DNA from 4 places in the Comamonas sp. B-9 genome. Region 2 is predicted to be linked to each of the others. Evidence: predicted binding sites of a transcription regulator. Region 2 holds the regulator's gene; each other region holds the start of a gene.
The links. The regulator FNR, encoded in region 2, switches genes on or off when oxygen is low (the NO sensors DNR and NnrR bind a similar motif). The targets are predictions, from matches to a motif close to TTGATNNNNATCAA.
Positions count from the first base shown of each region.

Region 1: the regulator FNR is predicted to act here: its motif matches at 5,276-5,289, upstream of H928_RS0125430 (universal stress protein).
Region 3: the regulator FNR is predicted to act here: its motif matches at 1,054-1,067, upstream of H928_RS0114050 (hemerythrin domain-containing protein).
Region 4: the regulator FNR is predicted to act here: its motif matches at 2,692-2,705, upstream of H928_RS0122210 (universal stress protein).

Region 1 covers NZ_KE148681.1:4,965-11,791, reverse strand. Annotated here, with positions in the region: gene H928_RS0125450 (alpha/beta fold hydrolase) at 1-750, shown strand, start outside; gene H928_RS0125445 (branched-chain amino acid aminotransferase) at 989-2,089, shown strand; gene H928_RS0125440 (D-amino acid dehydrogenase) at 2,160-3,527, opposite strand; gene H928_RS0125435 (LysR family transcriptional regulator ArgP) at 3,582-4,526, shown strand; gene H928_RS0125430 (universal stress protein) at 4,700-5,122, opposite strand; gene H928_RS0125425 (metallophosphoesterase) at 5,580-6,425, opposite strand; gene H928_RS0125420 (LysR family transcriptional regulator) at 6,468-6,827, opposite strand, start outside.
Region 2 covers NZ_KE148585.1:6,725-13,551, forward strand. Annotated here, with positions in the region: gene H928_RS0113920 (sulfite exporter TauE/SafE family protein) at 1-466, shown strand, start outside; gene hemN (oxygen-independent coproporphyrinogen III oxidase) at 483-1,865, opposite strand; gene fnr (fumarate/nitrate reduction transcriptional regulator Fnr) at 2,016-2,738, shown strand; gene H928_RS0113935 (universal stress protein) at 2,894-3,337, shown strand; gene H928_RS0113940 (malonyl-CoA synthase) at 3,448-5,004, opposite strand; gene H928_RS0113945 (enoyl-CoA hydratase/isomerase family protein) at 5,071-5,862, opposite strand; gene H928_RS0113950 (tripartite tricarboxylate transporter substrate-binding protein) at 5,879-6,827, opposite strand, start outside.
Region 3 covers NZ_KE148586.1:464-2,899, forward strand. Annotated here, with positions in the region: partial or broken gene H928_RS27795 (type IV pili methyl-accepting chemotaxis transducer N-terminal domain-containing protein) at 1-446, opposite strand, end outside; gene H928_RS0114050 (hemerythrin domain-containing protein) at 443-1,000, opposite strand; gene H928_RS30835 (DUF3079 domain-containing protein) at 1,134-1,340, shown strand; partial or broken gene H928_RS0114055 (peptidylprolyl isomerase) at 2,142-2,436, opposite strand, start outside.
Region 4 covers NZ_KE148657.1:83,361-90,187, forward strand. Annotated here, with positions in the region: gene H928_RS0122200 (tripartite tricarboxylate transporter substrate binding protein) at 179-1,165, shown strand; gene H928_RS0122205 (2OG-Fe dioxygenase family protein) at 1,258-2,007, opposite strand; gene H928_RS0122210 (universal stress protein) at 2,146-2,583, opposite strand; gene H928_RS0122215 (aldo/keto reductase) at 2,778-3,740, shown strand; gene H928_RS0122220 (NAD-dependent deacylase) at 3,760-4,533, opposite strand; gene H928_RS0122225 (VOC family protein) at 4,718-5,176, shown strand; gene H928_RS0122230 (SRPBCC family protein) at 5,228-5,695, shown strand; gene H928_RS0122235 (DUF1428 domain-containing protein) at 5,763-6,125, shown strand; gene H928_RS0122240 (sensor histidine kinase) at 6,173-6,827, opposite strand, start outside.

The DNA of each region.
Region 1 (6,827 bases), on a different contig from region 2:
GATGCCGACACCGACCACCTGGGCTTTGCCCCGCAGGTGGAGCTGCTCGCCAGCCAGGGCTACCGCGCGATCGCCTGGGACATGCCCGGCTACCATGCCAACCCGCCGCCCTATGGCGGCTACAGCCTGAAGGCGCTGGCCGCCACGGCGGACGGCCTGCTCGAAGCGCTGAAGATTGGCCGCGCCCATATCGTTGGCCATGGCATGGGCGCGATGGTGGCCGCCGAGCTGGCCCTGCGCCACCCCACCCGCGTGCGCAGTCTGAGCCTGGTGGCCGGCGGCCCGGCGCTGGAGGCGGACAGTCAGCAGCACTGGGTGCAGACGCGCCAGCAACTGCTGGCCCAGTGCCAGCAGCAGGCCAGCACCGAGGCGGTGCAGATGCAGCGCTTTGCCGAACTGCTGGTGCAGCTGCAATCGGGCCAGCAGGCCTTGCCCGAAGGGCTGCAGCTGGCGCGCCACGCAATCACCCAGATCCAGCCGCTGGCCTATGGCCGCATGCTGGAGATGCTGGCCGGCCCCAGCACCCTGGCCGAGCGCCTGCCCCACCTCAGCCAGCGCTGCCTGCTGGTGAGCGGCGGCCAGGATGTCTGCATGCCGCCCCAGCGTATGCAGGCGCTGGCAGACCAACTGCCCGACGCTCGGCATGCCTGCCTGGAGGGCGTTGGCCACTGGCCCCAGCTGGAGAGCCCCGATGCCTTTGAAGGCCTGCTGCTCGACTTTTTGGCGACCCAGCGCGCCACGGTGCACTAGGAAAAACCCGTAAACCGGCGGCCTGCGGCGGCGGTTTGCCTCTGCAGGTGGTTGACTTGCCATCCTGGCAATGCAGGCCGCTTGGCGCCACCGGGGCAAAAAACTGGCATGCTATGGGGTTTGGCGTGCAGCCCGTCACTTTCCTGGAGCCTCTCCAGGCTGGCGGACGGCCACCATGATCGGCAGCGGCTCCCCACAGGACGCTGCTGTCCCTGTTGCCAACTGAAGGATTAGTCCCGTGTCCCCCTCCTCCCTGACCTTTGCCGTCACCCCATCGAGCCAGCCACGCAGCGCCCAAGAGCGCGCCAAGATTCTGGACAACCCGGGTTTTGGTCTGCACTTCACCGACCACATGGTCTCGGTGCACTGGGACAAAGAGGGCGGCTGGCGCGATGCGGCCGTGACCCCGTACGGCCCGATTGCGCTGGACCCCGCCGCTGCCGTGCTGCACTACGGCCAGGAAATCTTTGAAGGCATCAAGGCCTACCGCCATGCCGATGGCTCGGTCTGGACCTTCCGCCCCCAGGCCAATGCCGAGCGCCTGCAACGCTCCGCCCGCCGCCTGGCGCTGCCGGAGCTGCCGGTCGATATCTTTGTCGAATCGCTCAAGCAGATCATCGCCGTGGACAAGGACTGGGTGCCCAGCGGCAACGAAGCGAGCCTCTACCTGCGCCCCTTCATGATCGGTGACGAAGTCTTCCTGGGCGTGCGCAGCGCCCACAAGGCCACCTACTACGTGATCGCCTGCCCCGCCGGCCCCTACTTTGCCAAGGGCGTGGCGCCCGTGGCGATCTGGCTGTCCACCGACTATGCCCGCGCGGCCAAGGGTGGCACGGGTGCCGCCAAGTGCGGCGGCAACTATGCCGCTTCGCTGCTGCCCCAGCAGCAAGCCCAGGACAACGGCTGCTCGCAAGTGCTGTTCCTCGATCCTGCCGAAGGCAAGTACCTCGAAGAGCTGGGCGGCATGAATGTGTTCCTGGTCTACGGCAAGCAAAACAAGCTGGTCACCCCCGCGCTGTCGGGCAGCATTCTGGAAGGCATCACGCGCGACTCGCTGCTGCAGCTGGCACGCGACCGTGGCATGGTGGTCGAAGAGCGCAAGATCGCTGTTGACGAGTGGAAGCAAGGCGTGGCCTCCGGTGACATCACCGAAGTGTTTGCCTGCGGCACCGCTGCCGTCATCACCCCCATCGGCCAGCTCAAGGGCGAAGGCTTCTCGGTGGGCGACCTGTCGGCCCCGGCTGGCGAAGTCACGATGGCCCTGCGCAAGGAACTGACCGATATCCAGTACGGCCGCGCCCCGGACCGCCACGGCTGGCTGGTGCGCCTGGACGCCTGATCCGTCCGCAATAAACGCTAAAAGGGCCGCACACTGTGCGGCCCTTTTTCATGGCGTTGTCCGTTGCCGTTCAGGCGGCGACTGCGGCCCGGCGCTTGGCTTCGCTTTCATAGCCGTAGAAGCCAAACTGCATCTCTGGCATGCGGCCACTCACCAGCTCGGCCATGGCCTTGCCGCTGCCGGCGCCATGGGTCCAGCCCAGCGTGCCGTGGCCGGCATTGATCCAGAGCTTGCTGATCTTGGTGCGGCCAATGAACGGGATATTGGTCGGCGTAGCAGGGCGCAGGCCGGTCCAGAACTGCGGGTTGCCGCCCTGCTCGGGCAGGCGGGTGTCGCAGACGCCGGGCATCAGCTCCTCGATGCGGCGCGCCAGCATATGGCAGCGGGCCTTGGCCAGCGGGCTGTCCAGCGAGCTGTCAAAACCGTTGAGCTCGATGGTACCGGCCACGCGCAGCTCATTGCCCAGGCGGCTCATCGCCAGCTTGTTGCCATCATCAATGCAGCTGACAAAGGGCGCAGCTTCGGGCTTCAAGATCGGCAGAGTGGCGCTGTAGCCCTTGCCCGGGTAGATGGCGACATTCAGGCCCACGGTGCGCAGCAGCGGCGCGGTGTAGCTGCCGCAGGCGACGATGACGGCATCGCCCTGCAAGGTGTGTGGGCTGCTGTCGGCGCCCGCTGCGGTGGCGCGCACGGTGACGGAATCGATCGCGCCGCCGGCCACATTCAGCCGCTCGACCCGGTGGTTGTAGAGAAACTGCACGCCGCCCTGGGCGCAGAGCTGGGCGAGCTTTTGCGTGAACACGCGCGCATCGCCGCTCTCGTCGCTCTCGGTAAAGGTGCCACCCTTGATCTGCGCGGCATAGGGCTTGAAGGCGGGCTCGATCTTCAAAAACTCTTCGGTGCTGACCATGCGGCGGTTCACCCCGTACTGGCGCATCAGATCGACGGCCATCTGCGCATCCTGCACCGCTTCGTCGCTGGTGAAGAAGTGGGCGATGCCGCGCTCGAGCCGGTTGAACTGGATGCCGGTCTGCGCCACCACGGCCTTCAAGGCGTTGTGGCTGTAGGCACCCAGCGCGACGATCTGCTGCACATTGCGGGCAAAGGAGCGGTCATTGCACTCGGCCAGAAACTGGGTGAGCCAGCGCCATTGCTGCGGATCGGCATGGGGGCGCAGCAGCAGCGGTGCCTCCTTGTCGAACATCCACTTGAGCGCCTTGAGCGGGGCATGCTTGTTGGCCCAGGGCTCGCAGTAGCTCACCGAGATCTGCGCGGCATTGGCATAGCTGGTCTCCAGCGCCGCGTCCGGTTGGCGATCCACGACGGTGACGTCATGGCCGAGTTGCAGCAAATGCCAGGCAGTGCTGGTGCCGATGATGCCGGCGCCGAGGATGATGACTTTCATGGCTCTCAGTGTCTGGCATCTTGGCTGTAACATAAAGTGCAATTAAACTTCTTCAAGATTCATCAGTTCTGCTAATACTGGAGCCCCATGAGCAACCTGGACCCGATCGCGCTGGAATGCCTGGCCGCCGTGATTGAAGAAGGCGGTTTCGAGAAGGCCGCGCTGCGCCTGAATGTGACGCAATCGGCCGTCTCGCAGCGGCTGCGCGCGCTGGAGGCGCAGATCGGCTCGGTGCTGGTGGTGCGCAGCCGCCCGCTGCGGCCCACCGCTGCCGGCCAGCTGCTGCTCAAGCACACCCAGCAGCTGCGGCTGCTGCGCACCGACCTGGAGCAGGAGCTGCACAGCCTGCTGCCCCACGCCATGGGCCGCAGCGCGCATGACGAGGCCATCTCGATTGCCATCAATGCCGACAGCATTGCCACCTGGGCGCTCGATGCGCTGCAGGACATTGCGCTGCAGCAGCTGCCGCTGGAGATCATCACCGACGACCAGGACCACACCTTGGAGCTGCTGCGCACCGGCGAGGTGCTCGGCTGCGTCACCACCATGCCGCAGGCGCTGCGCGGCTGCCGCGTGACCGCGCTGGGCGCCATGCACTACATCGCCGTGGCAGCGCCCAGTTTTGCCCAGCAGCATGTGCCGCAGGGCATCAACCGCAGCAACTTCAAGCACCTGCCGTTTCTCAGCTACAACCGCAAGGACGACATGCAGCGCGTGTTTGTCGCCCGCGCGATGGGCCTCAAGACCGTCGGCCTGCACCAGCTCTATGTGCCTAACTCCGAAGCCCAGGTGCGCGCCGTGGCTGCTGGCTGGGGCGTGGGCGTGGTGCCCGAGCTGCTGGCCCGCCCTTATCTCGCCGATGGCCGCCTGGTCAATGTGGCCGAGGCCCAGGTGCTGCGCGTTGACCTGTACTGGCACTGCTGGAACCTGCAGTCGGCCTTGCTGGGCGCCCTGAGCGACGCGATGGTGCACAGCGCCAAGAGCAGCCTGGCGCCGCCCACGGCCGCCGCGCGCGCCACCGTCAAGGCATAAAAAAAACTGCCTGCACCCCAGGGGGATGCAAGCAGTTTCCGGATGTCCACAGGCATTCATCGCACCGGTGGTTCCATCCCTCCCTCATCAGTGAAATCCATTGCTTGTGCAGTATCCACGCCAAGTATTGCTATATGGTGAATAGCAAATGACAGACGCATGATCTGATCCATTTACCGAATCAGCAATACCGGCAGCTTGCTCTCGGCCAGCACCTGGGTCGCCACCGAGCCCAGCACCAGCTTGGCCAGCGCACCATGGCCCCGGGTGCCCATGATCAGCAGGTCATAGCCACCCTTATCGGCCGTCTCGGCAATGGTCTGCGAGATCGGGCCGACAGCAGTCTCGGCCACGGCCTTGACCTGGTGGGCGGCCAGAAACTCCTGCACCGGCACCAGCACCTTCTGCGCCTCTTCGCTGTGGTAGTCATCCACCAGCGCCTTGCCCAAGGCCTTGGCGGCCCGGGGCGGCAGCAAGGGCTGCACCGTGAGCACCGTGTAATGGTGGTTGGGCGTCAGCCACTCTGCGTGCGCTGCCAGGTAATCGAGCATCTTCTGGGTGTAGGGGCTGCCATCAACGGCCAACAAAATACGCATGCCTTGACTCCTTCAAAAAGGGGTGAGGGACCCAACACCGGTGGCGCCACCAACGCTGGACTGTGGCCTGGCAAACCCGCGCTCCATCAGCGAGAACGCGCTTTTCAGGCTAAATCATGTGTATCAGCTTATAGATTTACCGTCAAACGGGCATTGATGTGCATCAGGCGCGGCGATAAATTTAGGTAAAAACCCTTGGATTTGATCGAAGATGCTAAGCACGCCTCAGAGAAGAACTGTCGACGTAAACGTTTTGCTGCTGAAATGCGCCTCAATAACTGTTTTAGGGACACGGTATGCAAAATGGAGATGAATACGCGGGATATAAGCGGCCGTTCAAGACATGGCGGCGCCGCAGAGGCTAGTCAGCGCCAAGCACACAACCGCAACCTTACCCATGTTGTGGAGCCGCGCGAGAAGTGGTGGCGCGCTAAGCAGTCCCTGAGAGCCTGTCGCTTTACACCCGCACCAAGCAATGCGGATTGAAGCTTTCCTGCTCGCCCTTGCGCGCATAGCCCAGCGGGTTGGCCACCACCCGGCATTGCCAGGGGTGGCCATCGCTGTGCTGGCCTTTGGCCACATAGTCGCTGGGCGCATGCAGATGGCCGTGGATCCAGAGGTCGGCATAGGGCAGCAGGTCATCGAGCACATTGCAAAAGCCGGCGGTGCCCGGGGTCAGCCCATAGCGCGGGTCGGCGCTGCGCAGGCTGGGCGCAAAGTGGGTGATGACGACGGTCTTGCCGTCAAAGGGCTCGGCCAGAGCGGCGCGCAGCCATTCCTGGCAGCGCAGCGCTTCGTCGCGCATCTCGGCGGCCAAGAAGGGCTGGCCATTGCGCTGCATCTGGGCCTTGGTCAGGTAAAAGTTCGCGGCCTTGAAAGCCTTCTCGCGCTGCTTCATCAGCGCACCCAGCTCGGTCACGCCGTTGTGCAGCGCAATGGCGTCGTAGTCGGACCAGAGCGTGGTGCCAATAAAGCGCACGCCGTCGATGACCAGGGTGTCGCAGTCGAGCATGGTGATGCCCAGCTTTTCGCAACTGGCACGCAGGCGCAGCCGGGCGGTATCGAAATCCTGGTTGTCGAACTCATGGTTGCCGGGCACCAGGATCACCGGTTCGGGCCAATGGCCGCCGGCCTGTTGCGGGCTGAACTGGGTGAGGCCAAAATCGGCATCGTCCAGCATCGAGCCATTCTGGTAGGAGCCAATGTCGCCGGCCAGCACCAGCAGCTGGGCACCGGGCGCAGGCTGGGCACGGAAATGGGGGTGGGTCTCCAGATGCAGGTCGGACAGAATTTGCAGGTGCATGGTCGCCAAGCCTACCATGGGCTTTGGCGCCTTGCAGCCCCGCTACATCGGTAATTCCAGGTCAGGAAAAGCCGCCCGGGCCGAGCGCTCCAGCGCGTGCAGCATCCATTCCAGCGCCGAGGGCGGAATATGCCCGCTGCGGCTGCGCCAGAGCGCATCCACATGCACGGCCTCCACGCGCAGCGGCAGCGGCTGGAAGGCCAGCAGATCGGCGATGCCGGTGGCAGGCACAAAGTGGCGCGGCAGGACGGTCAGCAGATCGGTGCGCGCCACCACGCGGGCGGCGGTGAAGTACTGGTTCACCGTCAGCACCACCCGGCGTTTGCGGCCGATCGATGCCAGCGCCTCGTCCAGAAAGCCAAAGGGCTGGCCGGAAAAGCTCACCAGCATATGGCGCGCATC
Region 2 (6,827 bases):
TGGTTACTCGGCACTGCGCATGTTCCGCAAGCCCAACAGCAAGGCCATGCGCGCCATGCCGGGCACGGCCGGCCAGGTGGCCGCTGGCGGCGTGATCGGCTGCCTCTCGGGCCTGGTGGGCGCCGGTGGCGCCTTCATCAGCGTGCCTTTCATGACCTGGTGCAGCGTGCCGATGCACAACGCGGTGGCCACCAGCTCGGCGCTGGGTTTTCCGATTGCGGTCACCAATGTCATCGGCTTCATGGTGGCCGGCCTGCACCTGCAGGGCCTGCCACCGCATTCGCTGGGCTATATCTGGCTGCCCGGCCTGGCCGCCATTGCCACCTGCAGCGTGCTGACCGCGCCACTGGGCGCCCGTGCCGCCCACCGCCTGCCGGTGGGCCAGCTCAAGAAGATCTTTGGCGGCATCTTGCTGTGTCTGGCCGCGTACATGCTCTACAAGAGCCTGGCGGCCTGGCAGGGCTGAGACCTGCCACAGCGGGCTAGATAATCCGCGAGAAGCGCGCCCGGTTGCGGTCGGCCTGCAGGTTCTTGTCGAACACCATGGCCACGCCGCGCACAAAGTACCAGCCCAGCTCGGTCACATTGATCGCCTCGTCGCTCAGCTGCACCAGGCCCTGGTCCTGCAGCTCGCGCAGTTGGGCCAGCTCGGCGGCAAAGTACTGGGCAAAATCAATCAGCCAGGCCTGCTCCAGCGATTCAATCGCCAGGCTCCCCTGGCACATCAGGCCCATGATCACCGCGCGGCGCAGCAGGTCATCGCGCGTCAGCGCCAGGCCCCGCACCACGGGGATCTGGCCCTGGTCGATCAGGTCGTAGTACTCCTCCAGGGTCTTGGCATTCTGGCTGTAGGTCGCGCCAATGCGGCCGATGGCCGACACGCCCAGCGCCAGCAGATCGCAATCGGGCTGGGTGCTGTAGCCCTGAAAGTTGCGGTGCAGGCGCCCTTGGCGCTTGGCCACCGCCAAGGCATCGTCGGGCAAGGCGAAATGGTCCATGCCCACATACACATAACCGGCGCCTTCCAGCGCGGCCAGGGCCTGGGCCAGCATGGCCAGCTTGTCGGCCGGGCTGGGCAGGTCCTGCGCCTGGATGCGGCGCTGGGGCTTGAAGCGCTCGGGCAGGTGCGCATAGGCGTAGAGCGCAATGCGGTCGGGCCGCAGCGCATTGACCTGCTCCATCGTGCGCACAAAGCTGGCCGGGCTTTGCTGGGGTAGACCATAGATCAGATCGATATTGATAGATTCAAAGCCGATCTCACGCGCCTGCTCGACCAAGGCAAACACCTGGTCGGCGGGCTGCTCGCGGTGCACGGCCTTTTGCACCAGCGGGTCAAAATCCTGCACGCCAAAGCTCAGCCGGTTAAAGCCCAGCTGGTAGAGGTGCTGGAGGCGCTCGCGGCTCACGGTGCGCGGGTCCACCTCGATCGAGTACTCGCCACCGGGCTGCAGATGAAAACGCTGCTTGACCATGTCCATCAGGCGGCTGAGGCCGGCATCGGTCAAAAACGTGGGCGAGCCGCCGCCCAGGTGCAGCTGGCTGATGGTGGGGCGGGCACTGACATGGGCCAGCTGCAGGTCCAGCTCACGCTCGAGGTAGTCCAGGTACTCGTCGGCCCGCTCGGCATGCTTGGTGATGATCTTGTTGCAGGCGCAGTAGTAGCACAGCGAGGCGCAGAACGGCACATGCACATACAAGGACAGCGGAGCGAGCCTGCCAGCCAGGCCGGTGCCGCGTTGCGCCAGCGCCTGCTTGTACTCATTCGCAGCAAAGGCTTCAACAAATCGGTCTGCGGTAGGATACGAGGTGTAACGGGGGCCGGGAACATCAAAACGGCGCAGCAGGTCGGGGGTCAGGGAAATCATGTGGCTTCTTCCTAGCGGACACCCAATGTGCCCCAAGCTCTGCCACGCGTCCTTGATGTACATCAAGAACCCATTTGGCGCCTGCACGCACAATAGGCGCATACGAGGAACGCCGTTCCTACATGAATATTTGTTCACGGGTATTGATACATGACATCCAACTCCATCAAAGTGGTGTGCTCCAACTGCAATTTGCGCGAGCTGTGCATGCCCGTGGGACTGTCGGCCGAACAAATGGAGCGCATCGACGAGATCGTCGCCACCCGCCGCAAGATCAAGCGCGGCAGCGCGCTGTTCCGCAACGGTGAGACCTTCACCTCCCTCTATGCGATTCGCACCGGCTTTTTCAAGACCAGCATCGCCACCGAAGACGGGCGCGACCAGGTCACCGGCTTTCAGATGGCGGGCGAGATCATCGGGCTTGACGGCATCGTCAACGACCGCCATTCCTGCGACGCGATTGCGCTGGAAGACGCCGAAGTCTGCGTGATGCCCTACTCCTCGCTCGAAGACCTGTCGCGCGAAGTGACCGCCTTGCAGCACCATGTGCACAAGGTCATGAGCCGCGAGATCGTGCGCGAGCATGGCGTCATGCTGCTGCTGGGCAGCATGCGCGCCGAAGAGCGCCTGGCCGCCTTCTTGCTGAACCTGGTGCAGCGCCTGCATGCCCGGGGCTTTTCGCAGCATGAGCTGATCCTGCGCATGACACGCGAGGAAATCGGCAGCTACCTGGGCCTCAAGCTCGAGACCGTCAGCCGCACCTTCTCCAAGTTTGCCGAGGAGAACATCATCGAGGTCAAGCAGCGCCATGTGCGCATTCTGGACACCGACAAGCTCCAGGGCCTGATCAACACCCAGGCCTGCTCGGCCTAAGCTAAGCAGCTATTCCAAGTCGCCGCGTCAGCGGATACAAACGCGGTCTGATCCGACATCCGCTCAAGCCGCAAGCGGCGATGCTCTGTGTTGAAGCCACGGCAAGGCTGCGCAACAGCGGCTCTGCCCTACGTCTGACCTGAAAGGAGCCTGCCATGTACCAACATATCCTGCTTGCCACCGATGGCTCTGAGCTGTCTGAGAAGGCCGTCCGCCACGCCCTCGCGCTGGCCAAGCTGAGCCACGCCACGGTCACCGCCGTCAACATCTCGCCCAACTACCCGCGCAGCTACTTCGAGGGCAGCACCATGCAAAACCCCGATGACATTGCGCGCATCGAGGACGGCTGGGAACGCGCCGCCCAGGGCATTGTCGACAAGGTGGTGGCCGAAGGCGCTGCCACCGGCGTGCCCATCAAGACCCTGGTGATCAAGTCCGACATGATTGCCGAGGCGCTGCTGGAGACGGCGAAAAAGGAAAACTGCGACCTGATCGTCATGGCATCGCACGGCTACCGGGGCTTGAAGCGCCTGCTGCTGGGCAGCGAAACCCAGCATGTGCTGACCCATGCGACGATACCGGTGCTGGTGCTGCGCTGATCGCCACCTAAGCGCATCCGCCCAATAGCAAACCCTCGCCTGCGGCAGCTTCTTGGCTGCCACAGCGCGAGGGTTTTGTCATGGCGGCGCAGGCCGCCATCATGGGCGCATCAGCCCTTGAACAGGCCCTGGTACTGGTCGCGCAGCAGGTTCTTTTGCACCTTGCCCATGGTGTTGCGTGGCAGCTCGCCCACGACAAAGCAGCGCTTGGGAATCTTGAAGTTGGCCAGCTGCTTTTTCAAAGTCGCAATGATGCCCTCGGCATCGAGCTGCTGGCCCGCCTTGGCAATGACCACGGCCACGCCCACTTCGCCAAAATCGGGGTGTGGCACGCCGACCAGCGCGCTTTCGGCCACGCCCGGCAGTTCGTTGATGAAGCCCTCGATCTCGGCCGGGTAGACGTTGTAGCCGCCGGAGATGATCAGGTCCTTGCTGCGGCCGACGATGGTCACATAGCCACGCGCATCAATCTTGCCCACGTCACCGGTCTTGAACCAGCCGTCGGCCGTGAACTCCTGCGCGGTCTTCTCGGGCATGCGCCAGTAGCCGCTGAACACATTGGGGCCTTGCACCTGGATATGACCGATCTCGTCGGCGCCCAGCGCCTGGCCGTCATCGCCCTGCACCCGCACGCCCACACCCGGCAGCGCAAAGCCCACCGTGCCGCCCCGGCGCTCATCCTGGCCGCCATGGCGGGCATCGGCCTGGTAGGGGTTGGAGACCAGCATGATGGTCTCGCTCATGCCATAGCGCTCCAAAATCGTGTGGCCGGTACGGGTCTGCCAGTCGCGGAAGGTCTCGATCAGCAACGGCGCCGAGCCGGAGATGAACAAACGCATGTGCTGGGCCGCCGCCTTGGTCAGGCCCGGCTCGGCCAGCAGGCGCACATACAGGGTCGGCACGCCCATGAAGACGGTCGCCCGCGCCATCGCGGCAATCACCGCCTTGGGCTCGAACTTGGCAAACCAGACCATCTTGCTGCCATTGAGCAAGGCCGCATGGATCGCGACAAACAGGCCATGCACATGGAAGATCGGCAGCGCATGGATCAGCACATCGCCCTTTTTCCAGCCCCAGTAGTCCTTGAGCATCACTGCATTGCTCAGCAGGTTGCCGTGGCTCAGCATCGCACCCTTGCTGCGCCCGGTGGTGCCACTGGTGTAGAGAATGGCGGCCATGTCGTCGGCAGATTTCTGCGCGGGCGTGTGCGCATCGGCGCAGTGCACCGCACGCTCCAGCAGCGTGCCGCTGCGGTCATCGCCCAAGGTGAACACGCTTTGCGTGCCGCACTGGAAGGCGATCTTGGAGACCCAGCCAAAGTTGGCCGGCGAGCAGACCACCACGGCCGGCTCAGCATTGGTGACAAAGTACTCGATCTCGGCGCTTTGGTAGGCGGTGTTGAGCGGCAGAAACACATGGCCGGCGCGCAAGGTGGCCAGGTACAGCGCCATCGCTTCGACCGACTTTTCCACCTGCACCGCTACGCGGCTGCCGGAAGGAATATTCAGCGAATCGAGCAGGTTGGCGATGCGCGCGCTCATGCGGTCCAGATCGCGCCAGCTGTAGTTCAGCGGCTCACCGCTGGCCGAGGTGGTCTCCACGGCGATGGCATCGAGGTCCTCAGGAAAGGCCGCGCGCAGGGCGCAGAACAGGTTGTCGTTGGTCATATTTGTCTACTTGGTTGGTGGTTTCCTTGGCGCCTGCGGCCTGGCCGGTGGCCAGCGCAGGCACGGTCAAAACTGGGCTGCTCTTTTGGCGACAAAGGCAGCAATGCCTTCGCGGTGTTCTGCCGAATCGGCATAGGCATAGGGCTGCTGCAGCACCGGGGCCTGGGCATCGCCTTCGGCCAGCGCACGCAGCAGCTGCTTGGTCATGCGGGCGGCCTGGGGCGCCAGGCCGCAGATGCGGGCGACGCTGCGTTCCAGCTGGGCGTGCAGGTCTTGAGCGGGGTACACCTGGCTCAAAAAGCCCGAGGCCAGCATCTGCTCGGCGCCAAAGACCGCTGCCTCCAGCAGCATCTGCCGCGTCTTGGCAGGCCCCACCTGGCTCAGCACCAGCGCCGCCTCCTTGGGCGCCATCGGAAAGCCCAGCTTGGCAATCGGCGCGCCAAACTGGGCTCTGTCTGTTGCCAGGCGGGTGTCGCAGCAGCTGGCCAGCTCCACGCCCGCGCCCATGCAGGCGCCGTCAATGGCAGCGACCAGCGGCACATCGCATTGCAGCATGGCGTTGAGCGCCGGCCAGACCTCGCCTTCGTGGAAGGCGGCCAGGCTCTCTGGCTGAAAGCGAAAGCCGGCGTACTCCGAGATATCGCCACCGGCGCAAAAGGCCTCGCCCTCGCCTTGCAGCACGATGCAGCGCAGCCCGGGCTGGCGCTGCAGGTCCTCAAACACGCGGCGCAGCTGGCGCCACATCGCACGCGACATGGCATTGCGCTTGCCCGCATGGTCCAGCACCACGCGCACGACCTGCGCGCGGGATGCCTCCTCGCCCACCACCCACGATTGCACACGAACCTGCCCCGCCATCATCTCGCTCCTCTTGTCATTCAATCTTCGCGCCCGAGGCCTTGACCACCTCGGCCCAGCGCTTGACCTCGTCGGCCACAAAGGCGGCAAACTGCGGCTGCGTCATGCTGCCATATTCCGCACCATTCTTGGCCCAGATGGCCTTGATTTCTTCCGACGCGCCCATGCGTTTGGCCTCTTCGAACATGCGCGCCTGCAGCTCGGGCGAGGTGCCCTTGATGGCCCAGAGGCCGTACCAGGTGGTCACGTTGTAATCGGGCAGCCCCACTTCGGCAGCGCAGGGCACATCGGGCAGCGAGGGGTTGCGCTGGCTGCCCGAGACCATCAGGCACTTGATGCGCCCGGCGGCGATATGCGCGGCCGACGAGCCCAGGCCGTCGAACAGCATGTCCACATTGCCGGCAATCAGGTCCTGCAGCGCCGGGCCCGCGCCCTTGTAGGGCACATGCAGGATGTCGGTCTGGCTCTGGATCTTGAACAGCTCGCCGGCCAGGTGGTGGCTGGTGCCGGCACCGGCCGAGGCAAAGCTCATCTTGCCCGGGTTGGCCTTGAGCTGGGCCAGCAGCTGCTGCATATTGGCCGCCGTCACCCGCTTGGGGTTGACCACCAGCACCTGCGGCACCGTGGCCAGCAGCGCCAGCGGCACCAGGTCCTTCTGGATGTCGTAATCGAGCTTGGGGTAGACCGAGGGCGCAATCACATGGTGGGTGCCGCCCATGAAGAAGTGGTAGCCATCGGAGGGCTGGCGCGCCGCAAAGCTGGCCCCCAGGGTGCCGCCCGCGCCACCCTTGTTGTCGATCACCAGGGTCTTGCCCGAGATTTTCGAGAACTGCGAGGACAGCGGCCGCGCAAAGGCATCGGTGCCGCCGCCTGCGGGAAAGGGCACCACCCAGGTCACCGGTTTGGTGGGCCAGTCCTTGGCTGCTGCCGTGTTGGCCCAGCTCCAGGCGGGCAGCGCCGTGCCG
Region 3 (2,436 bases), on a different contig from region 2:
ACCTCACCGACGAAGCTCTGCGCCTGCTGGGCCGTGACCTCGGCCTGCACCACATGGCTGCCAGTCACCGGCTGCTGCCAGGCTGCGCGCAGCCGCTGCCAGCGTTGCTGCACGGCTTGCAGGGCGGCACGCGAGGCCGTATCGCGCGGCACCGACAGCGGCCGAGCGGCATCGCCCTTTTCCAGCAAGGCCAGGCTGGTGTCGAGCTGGCCGATCAGCAAGGCCAGGCGCTGCGGGCTCGCCTCCGGCAAGGCCTGCGCCAGCTGCCAGGTCTGCATGCGCATCCGCCCCGCTTCATTGACCGCCGCAGCCCCCCCTTCGAGCGACCAGGTCAGCCGCAAGGTCAGGCCAATCGCGACCAGCGCCATCAGCAGCAGCGCGCAACCAATGGCGCCGATCTTGACGGCCAGCGGCCGCTGGCGTGCTGGCTGCAGTTCCCCTTTCATGGCCCCGCCTCCGGGTAACGCACCCCGCGCCGCTGCGCCATCTCGCGCCCCATGGCGGCTTGCACGGCAGGCTCCAATTGCGCTTGCGCGCTGGGGTAGGCCTGCGTCTCCTCTGCCGCGATATGGCGCGTATAGACCTCGGCAAAATCCGCCCAGCGGCGCCGGGCCGCCACCAGCGCCTCGCCCGTCGGTGCATGGCCTGCTTGCACTGCCTGCAGATCCGCCCGTATCGTCGGCCACAGCGCCTCCATCTGCCGGTGTTCGGCCTGCAGCTGGTCGGCCAGCGCGCCCTGCCCTGCCGCCCGCAGTACGGGCAGCACATGCTGCTCTTCATCCTGGTGGTGCAAGGGCGCCGCCAGGTCAAAGTAGCGCTGCACATCAGCCGCCGCATCGCGCGCCTGGCCCTGCGCATCGCCGCCGCCCTGCTCGGCCAGGTAGGCACCCAGGCGGCCCAACAGATCCAGGCTGCGCGCCACCCGGCCGTGGCAGGCCTGCAGCATGCCGAACGGCTCCTCAAAGCCTGCTGTGGGTGGGGTGTTCAGGAGCTGTGTCACAGCCTCCATTTTCGCTGCCCATCGCTGCCTGTGCGTTGCGGTGTACGCCAAGCATGATCCAGGTCAAATTCTGCTGACTGGCGCAGGCGCACAGTGGTGCGGTACTGCTATATCTTTGCCCTGTTAGCTCTTTATGGCCAAACGTTTTCCTATCCATCCTGCACATCCTGAGCGGACTTGCTGGGGGTGTGACCGTTATTGCGCTGCGTCGTCCATGGCTTGTGGCAATGGGTCGGAGCGGTCGGCGCATCCGGTGGAGTTGTTTGGGCCCGATTGGGCGGAATGGGATCCTTTGGCTTCTCAGCCTGCTGAGGGTGCTGGTCTGCCAGGGCAGTCCTGATGGTTCGGCCAGCGGTCGGCATTCCATCGCTCTTGGCCATGCAGCCTTCTGCTGTGGCCTTCAGGCCGGAGGCCGGTTTTCGCCCGGCAGGCGACTCACTTTCTTGCTCGTGCAAGAAAGTAAGCAAAGAAACACGCCCCTGCTATCCGTGTCCCCAGTGCCTGCGGCACTGGGGCAACCTGCGATGCTCGACCCAGGGGCGTGCCGCATAACTCACTACGCGCCAAGGCGCTCCGTTCAAACAGATGCGGCAAGCATGACCACGAAGGCGTGTGTCCTTCGGCACACGCCCGCCCCTGGGTCTGTGCTTCTCGGCACGGCTAGAAGGGGGAAGAGGGATCCAGCAGCTGCAATGCCATCGCTGCGCTCGGCATGGAAGGGGACTACACCCCCTTCTGTATGCGCCTGTGATGGGGCGTTTGCGGGCTGGCATGCGCGCCCCAGCGCGCATGCTTCGTGAACTGACTCGCCGTGGCTGTTTGAACGGAGCGCTTCAGCGCGTAGTGAGTTCCACGGCGCAGCCCGCAAACGTCTCAGCACAGGTTGCCCCGCAGCGCAGCGGAGGGGTCGCAGACAGCAGGGGCGCACTTCTTTTGCTTACTTTTCTTTGGTCCGGCACTCCGGTGCGAGCAAGAAAAGTGAGTCGGCCGCCGGACGAAATCCGGCCTCTGTCCTTCGACAGAAAAATGGAGATAAAACGGCAGCTGAGTCCGTCAGCATCTCTTACTCGGAGGCTCCCGGCCTCTGTCGTTAGAACAAATGAGACTGCCAGACCTACGGCAGAGCAAACAAACAAAATAGCTACTGCACCAAAGGCGTCTTCGCCCCTTCCAAATCCACCCCCACCACCCGCGCCCGCCCAGCCAACAACCGCAAATACTGCGACAACCCCGTCGCAAAACTCTGCTGCCGCAACTGCTGCAACACAGCGGCCCGCACCTGCTCATAAGGCGGCACGGTGCCCGCATCGCGCTCCTGCACCTCCACCACATGCAGCCCAAAGCGGCTGTGCACCAGGCGCGGCAACACCCCCACCTCGGCATGGCCGAAAAGCTCGCGGGCGAACTCGGGGGCGCAGTCTTCGATGCGCAGCCAG
Region 4 (6,827 bases), on a different contig from region 2:
GCCATCGGCGACAGATCCTGTTTTGTGCCTGCTGCCCATCGCTCCACACGACAGCCCCTAGAATATGCCACCTGGCGTGATGGCATGCATCATCACCCCTTTGACCGTTTATGCAACTACCTCCTTGGCCGACTCTGCAAAAGCCATGCGAAGGTGTCACTCTCAAGGAGACAACAAAATGATGAAACAGATTCTGCAGTGCGCCGCAGTGGCGCTCACGGTGGGGACCGCTTCGGCTGCCATGGCACAGGGTGCGGGGGCAGACTACCCCGGCAGCAAGCCCGTCCGCATGGTCGTGCCCTTCCCGCCAGGCGGCGGCACCGACATCATCTCGCGCATCATTGCACAAAAGCTCAGCGAGCAAAACCACTGGACCGTGGTCGCTGACAACCGGGCCGGCGCGGGCGGCACCATCGGTATCAGCGAAGTGGCCAAGGCCCAGCCAACGGGCTACGACATCGTCATGGGCCAGAAGGACAACGTGGTGCTGGGCTACTACCTGTACAAGGGCCTGCCCTGGAACCCCGCCAAGGACCTGACCCCGATCGCCCATGTGGCCTACTCGCCGGTCATCATCGCGACTTCGGAAAACAGCAAGTTCAAGACCTTGAACGATGTGATCGCCGCCGCCAAGGCCGATCCCGGCAAGATCACCTATGGCTCGCCCGGCAATGGCACCAGCATCCATATCGCTGGCGTGCTGTTTGAGAAGGCGGCCGGCGTCAAGCTGACCCACGTGCCGTACAAGGGCTCCAACCCCGCGCTGCTCGATACCCTGTCCGGCAACGTCGATCTGCTGGTGTCGTCCGTGCCCTCGGCCATTGGCCAGATCAAGGCCGGCAAGCTGCGTCCGCTGGCAGTTACCTCGGCCAAGCGCAGCAGCTCGCTGCCCGATGTGCCTACCGTTGCGGAACTGGGCATGAAGGGCTTTGATGTGAGCACCTGGTATGGCCTGTTTGGCCCCAAGAACCTGCCCGCGCCCATCGTCAGCAAGCTCAACACCGAGGTCAACAAGCTGTTGGGCCAAAAGGAAGTGCAGGATTCCATCCTGGCGCAAGGCGCCGAGCCCCAGTCCATGTCCGTATCGGACTTTGACAAGTTCTTCCACAAGGACTTCCAGGACGCCAAGGCCATTGTTGAGGCCTCGGGCGCGACCATCCAGTAAGCCCCAGGGCTGGCATACGACAAGGGCACCTCGCAGGTGCCCTTTTTTGTGGCCAGGCCAAAGGCCCGAATGGCTAATGGCGATGCCAGCCTTCAGGCGCCGTCTCCCTGGAAAGCCTCGCGGCGCAGGGTCACCACCAGCGTATCGCGGTGGCCCGGTTCCTCACCCACTGGTTGGATCGGTGTGCTCTCATGAATCATGCGGGCATCGTCGAGCAGCATCAGCGACCAGGGCTCGGTCAAGGTAAAGCGCAGGCCTTGCGGGCCCTGGGCATCAAACACCCGGGTCTCCCCGCCCTTGATGCCTTCGCGTGCCACGAGAAACACGGCCACCAGGTCCACGCCATCGCGGTGCGCGCCTTCGGGGGTGGGCCTGCCAATGCCTTCGGCGGTGTCGATGCGGAACTGGTGGGCCTCGGTGTACCAGGGTGCCTGCCCAGTGCTGGGAAACAGCGCCTGCGCGGTATGCCCCAGCGCCCGCATGATCTGGCGCCAGGCGGGCAGCACCTGGGTGCTGGCTGCGACGGGTTCAAACCAGCGCTGCATGCCGCCATGCAAGGCGTTGTATTCCACCGGCTGCCAGTGGGCGCGGTGCGTCACCGCCTGCACCTGGTCGTCCTGCACCACATAGCAGGAATGGCGGCGCTTGCGGTAGCGGCCACCGTCTTTCAGGTAGGCATCATGGGGCATGGCCTCCCAGTGGCTGCTGAGTGCTGCCAGCGCATCGGGTGGGCAGGCTGCCCACTGCGCCACGGCCGCAGGGCTGAGCACCGCATAGCCATAGGCGCGCAAGGTGCCGTCCACCTGGTCGGCATCACAATAAGGAGGAGGAAAGGACTGCATGTAAAACTCCGTCAAGCGGGCGAGCTTACGGCGGTCACAAAAGCATTGCGTGCTACACAACTTTGGGCAGCGCCGCAGCGCTGCCCGGTAGCCATCCCCTCAATGAAAACGGCAGCAAGCCGGGTGCCGCCGCAGAGGTTACTGGCGCACCACCAACACGGGGATCAGGCTGTCACTCAGCACGCGCTGGGTCACGCTGCCCAGCACCAGCTTTTCCAGGCCCTTGCGGCCATGCGACCCCATGACAATGAGGTCGGCCCCCGTGGTTTTGACGGCTTCCATCACGCCATCGTGCACGGAGTGGCCCTCGCCCATGACGGTATCGACGGGGATGCCCGCCTGCTCCATCGCAGTTTTGACGGCATCCAAGGCAGTGTGCGCATCGGCAGTGGCGGCAGACAGGTACTGCGCCTGGCCATAGGCAAAATCGGCGCCCACGCCGGTAAAGGGATAGGGATCGATCACATACACCGCAGTGACCTGGCTGCCAAAGGCCTTGGCAAGACCGGCGGCTTTGTTGACGGCGAGCATGGAGGTGGCAGACCCATCGACCGGCACCAGAATATGTTTGAACATAGTGTCACTCCTTTTTGTTGTTGCATGCATAACTTACTCTAAAACGCAGGGCCCGGCAAACCTGGCAGGCCCAGCAGCACTGCCACCTATGCGGCAATTGCGAGCGGTTTGCGCTGCATCAACGATAGCACTGCGCCAGCCCGCGCCGCATAATGTTTGCTCCGCCCTGCTGGGCACTGACGCGCGTATTCGCTATGACAACATCCCTGCGTTCTCTTGGCCGATCCCCTCTGCAAGTCTCGCCGCTGTGCCTGGGCGGCAATGTGTTTGGCTGGACGACTGACGAGGCCACCAGCTTTCGCCTACTCGATGCCTGGCTGGATGCCGGCATGAACTTTGTTGATACCGCTGACGTGTACTCGCGCTGGGCGCCTGGCCACAGCGGCGGCGAATCGGAGCGCGTGCTGGGCAAATGGCTGCGCAGCTCGGGCAAGCGTGCGCAGGTGGTGTTGGCCACCAAGGTCGGCAAGGACATGGGCGATGGCAAGGTCGGCCTGCGCCCGGAGTACATCCGCCAGGCGGTCGATGCCTCCTTGCAGCGCCTGCAGACCGATTACATCGACCTCTACCAATCGCATGACGACGACGCGCAGGTACCGCTGGCCGATGTGATGGGCACCTTTGGCGAACTGATTGCCGAGGGCAAGCTGCGCGCCGTGGGCGCCAGCAACTACAGCGCAGCGCGTTTGGCCCAGGCGCTGCAGACCAGCGAGCAGCATGGCCTGGCGCGCTATGAGAGCCTGCAGCCGCTTTTCAACCTCTACGACCGTGCCGTGTTCGAGCAAGAGCTGCAGCCGCTGTGCGTTGCGCAGGGCGTGGGCGTCATCAATTTCTACAGCCTGGCTGCCGGCTTTTTGACCGGTAAGTACCGCAAGGCCGAGGACGCGAGCAAAAGCCCGCGCGGCGCCAAGACCACCCAGCTGTATCTGAACGACCGGGGCTTGCGCATTCTGGCCGCGCTCGAACAGGTGAGCAGCCGCACGGGCGCCCCGATGGGCGAGGTGGCCGTGGCCTGGGTCATGCGCCAGCCGGCCATTGCCTCGCCGATTGCCAGCGCCAGCAACCTCGAGCAGCTGCAGTCGCTGATCCGTGCCAGCCAGTTGCAGCTCGATGCCGATGCGATGGCCACACTCAACGCCGCCAGCGCCGAGGCTTGAGCGAAGGCAAGCGACAAGCCTAGGCCAGCAGCGCCGGCAAAATCTGTGCCGAAGGCAGGCGCCAGCAGCGGTCGGCCACGCTGTCGAGTGCGGTCGGCTCGGGGTTGATGACCACCACATGGGCGCCGCCCCGGGCGGCGATATGGGCCAGTCCGGCCGCCGGGTAGACATGGCCGGAGGTGCCAATCACCAGCATCAGGTCACAGGCCTTGGCGGCATCTTGCGCCTGCTGCAGCTCGGCATGGGGCAAGGCCTCGCCAAACCAGACCACCGCCGGGCGCAGGTAGTTGCCGCAGCCAGGGCATTGCGGCGGCGCATCGCCTTCGGTAAAGCGGGCATCGCAACAGGGCTTGGGCGGCAGCAGCCAGCGGTTGTCCATCAGATTGCCATGCAGGCACAGCACTGGCGTACTGCCCGCACGCTGGTGCAGGCCATCGACGTTCTGCGTGACCAGGGTCATCCGGCCGGGGTGGCGCGCCTGCCATTGGGCCAGCGCCACATGGCCGGCATTGGGCATCACCTGGCGGACCAGATCACGGCGGTACTGGTACCAGTCCCAGACCCGCTGCGGATGGGCCAGAAAACCCGCCTCGCTGGCCATCTCCTCGGGGCTGAACTGCGCCCAGTAGCCCGTCTGCGCATCGCGGAAGGTCGGTACACCGGACTCCGCACTGGCCCCTGCGCCCGTCAGCACCAGCAGATGCCGCGCATTGTGCAAGCGCTGTCGCAGGCTGGCAATTTCTGTATCGGCAAGCGGCAGCGCTGCGGAGGTATCCAAGGGATCAAAAGACATAGAGGCGGCAGTGAAGAACAGGCGCCCAGCATACGGCAAGGCTTGGGCTCCACCGCTCCAGTCCAGCATCGCCGTGCAGGGCGAGCTCTAGCGGCTTACATTCAGAAACGCTCATCACGATTTGGAGATGGACACGATGGACGGGCCGAGCCCAGAATGGCTGACCCACGACCAGGAGACAAGAATGCAATTCATCCCCTATCTGAACTTTGATGGCGATTGCGCCGAAGCCATGGCCTTTTACGCCCAGCTGTTTGGCGGCCAGATCATGCACCAGATGCGCTTTAGCGACATGCCGCCTGGCGAAGGCATGCCGCAGCTCCCGCCCGAGGCGCAATCCCGCCTGATGCACGCCCATCTGCAAGTGGGCAGCCAGGCGATCATGGCCTCGGACACCATGCCTGCGATGCCCGGCGCCAGCGCCGAGACCTGCGGCGGCGGCTATGCCAAACCCCAGGGCATGTGGGTCTCCATCGGTGTGGATTCCGCAGCCGATGGCGAGCGCATCTTCAACGGTCTGGCGGATGGTGGCCAGGTTGCGATGCCGTTTTCTGCCACCTTCTGGTCGCCCGGCTTTGGCATGGTCACCGACCGTTTTGGCACGCCCTGGATGGTGAATGTCCAAACGCAGCCCGCGGCCTGAGGCCCTTTCCATCCCACTGCCAGACCCGCAAAACGCACCAAGCCAGCCACCATGTCCGTACAGCCCCATCTCCACGATCTGGTGCTCAGCCGCCTGATCAACGTCCCCGCCGCCACCCTCTACCGCTGCTGGACCGAGCCTGCACTGCTGGCCCAATGGTTTGTGCCCAAACCCTGGACGATTGCCAGCGCCGACATCGATGTACGCGTGGGCGGCGGCAGCCAGATCGTCATGTGCGACCCGCAAGGCAACGAATACCCCAATGCCGGCGTGTACCTGGAGGTGGTGCCCGAGCGCAGGCTGGTGTTTACCGATGCCTATACCGCTGGCTGGGTGCCAAGCGCCAAACCCTTTATGACCGCCATCATCGAGTTTGAGCCCGATGGCGGCCAGACGCGCTACACCGCGACCGTGCGGCATTGGAGCGAAGAGAGCCGCAAGCAGCACGAGGCCATGGGCTTCCACACCGGTTGGGGCACGGCCACCGACCAGTTGGTCGCCCTGGCTGCCACGCTGTAGCAAAGGCTCGCTCGCTGCGATATAGCGCCCACGCATAACGGCGCCGTTGAGCGCCCAGGAGACCACCATGCCCTATGTCGATGGATTTGTACTGCCCGTGCCCCGCGCCAATCTCGATGCCTACCGCGCGATGGCCGAGGCCGCTGGCAAGGTCTGGATGGAGCACGGCGCGCTGCAGTACTGGGAATGTGTGGGGGACGATGTGCCTGACGGCGAAGTCACCTCGTTTCCGATGGCGGTCAAGCTCCAGTCCGATGAGGTCGCCTGCTTTTCCTGGATCGTCTACACCTCGCGCGCCGAGCGCGACCGTATCAATGCTGCAGTGATGGCCGACCCGCGCCTGGCGGACCTGCAACCGGCCAATATGCCGTTTGATGCCAAGCGGATGATCTTTGGCGGATTCGCGCCGGTCGTGCAGTTGGGGACTTGACAAGGCCACCCGGGCCACCTGGGCCACCCTGGGGCCGCTGCGCCGTATCAGGCCACTACGCCGGCCATCTCCACATGTACCAGCAGCCCCTTCAAGGCCTCGCTCTTGCGCAATTGCAACTGGCCTTCGTAGCCTTGCACGATCTGCTGGGCAATCGACAGGCCCAGGCCCGTGCCGGCCACCGTTTCATCAAAACGCTGGCCCCGCGCGCCAGCTGCCTGCATTTGCGCGGCTGTCATGCCCGGGCCATCGTCTTCCACCTGCAGCACCAGGCCTTGGCTGGCGTTGCGCTGCACCGTCAGCCGCACCTGCGAGGCAGCCCATTTGCCCGCGTTATCCAGCAGATTGCCCAGCAGCTCCTCCAGATCGGCGCGCTCGCCCCGCCACCACAGCGGGCTAGCCTCCTCCACCAGCTGCCAGTCCAGGTCACTCGCCTGGTGCAGCTGGCGCAGCATCGCCAGCATCTGCCGCGCGCAGGCCAGCACATCCACAGGCAGGCCGGCGCTTGGGCCGTGCACCAAGGTGGCATCGCTGAAGGTGCGGGCCTGGTAGCGGTCAATCAGCCGCGCCATCGCCGTGGTCTGCTGCAGCACCAGGTCCGCCGGCAGGGCTGCCCCACTGCCGGCATGGGCCATCAGCAGCGACAAGGGTTTTTTCAGCGCATGGTTCAGGTCGGCCGCGTGCGAGCGTGAGCGTTCCACC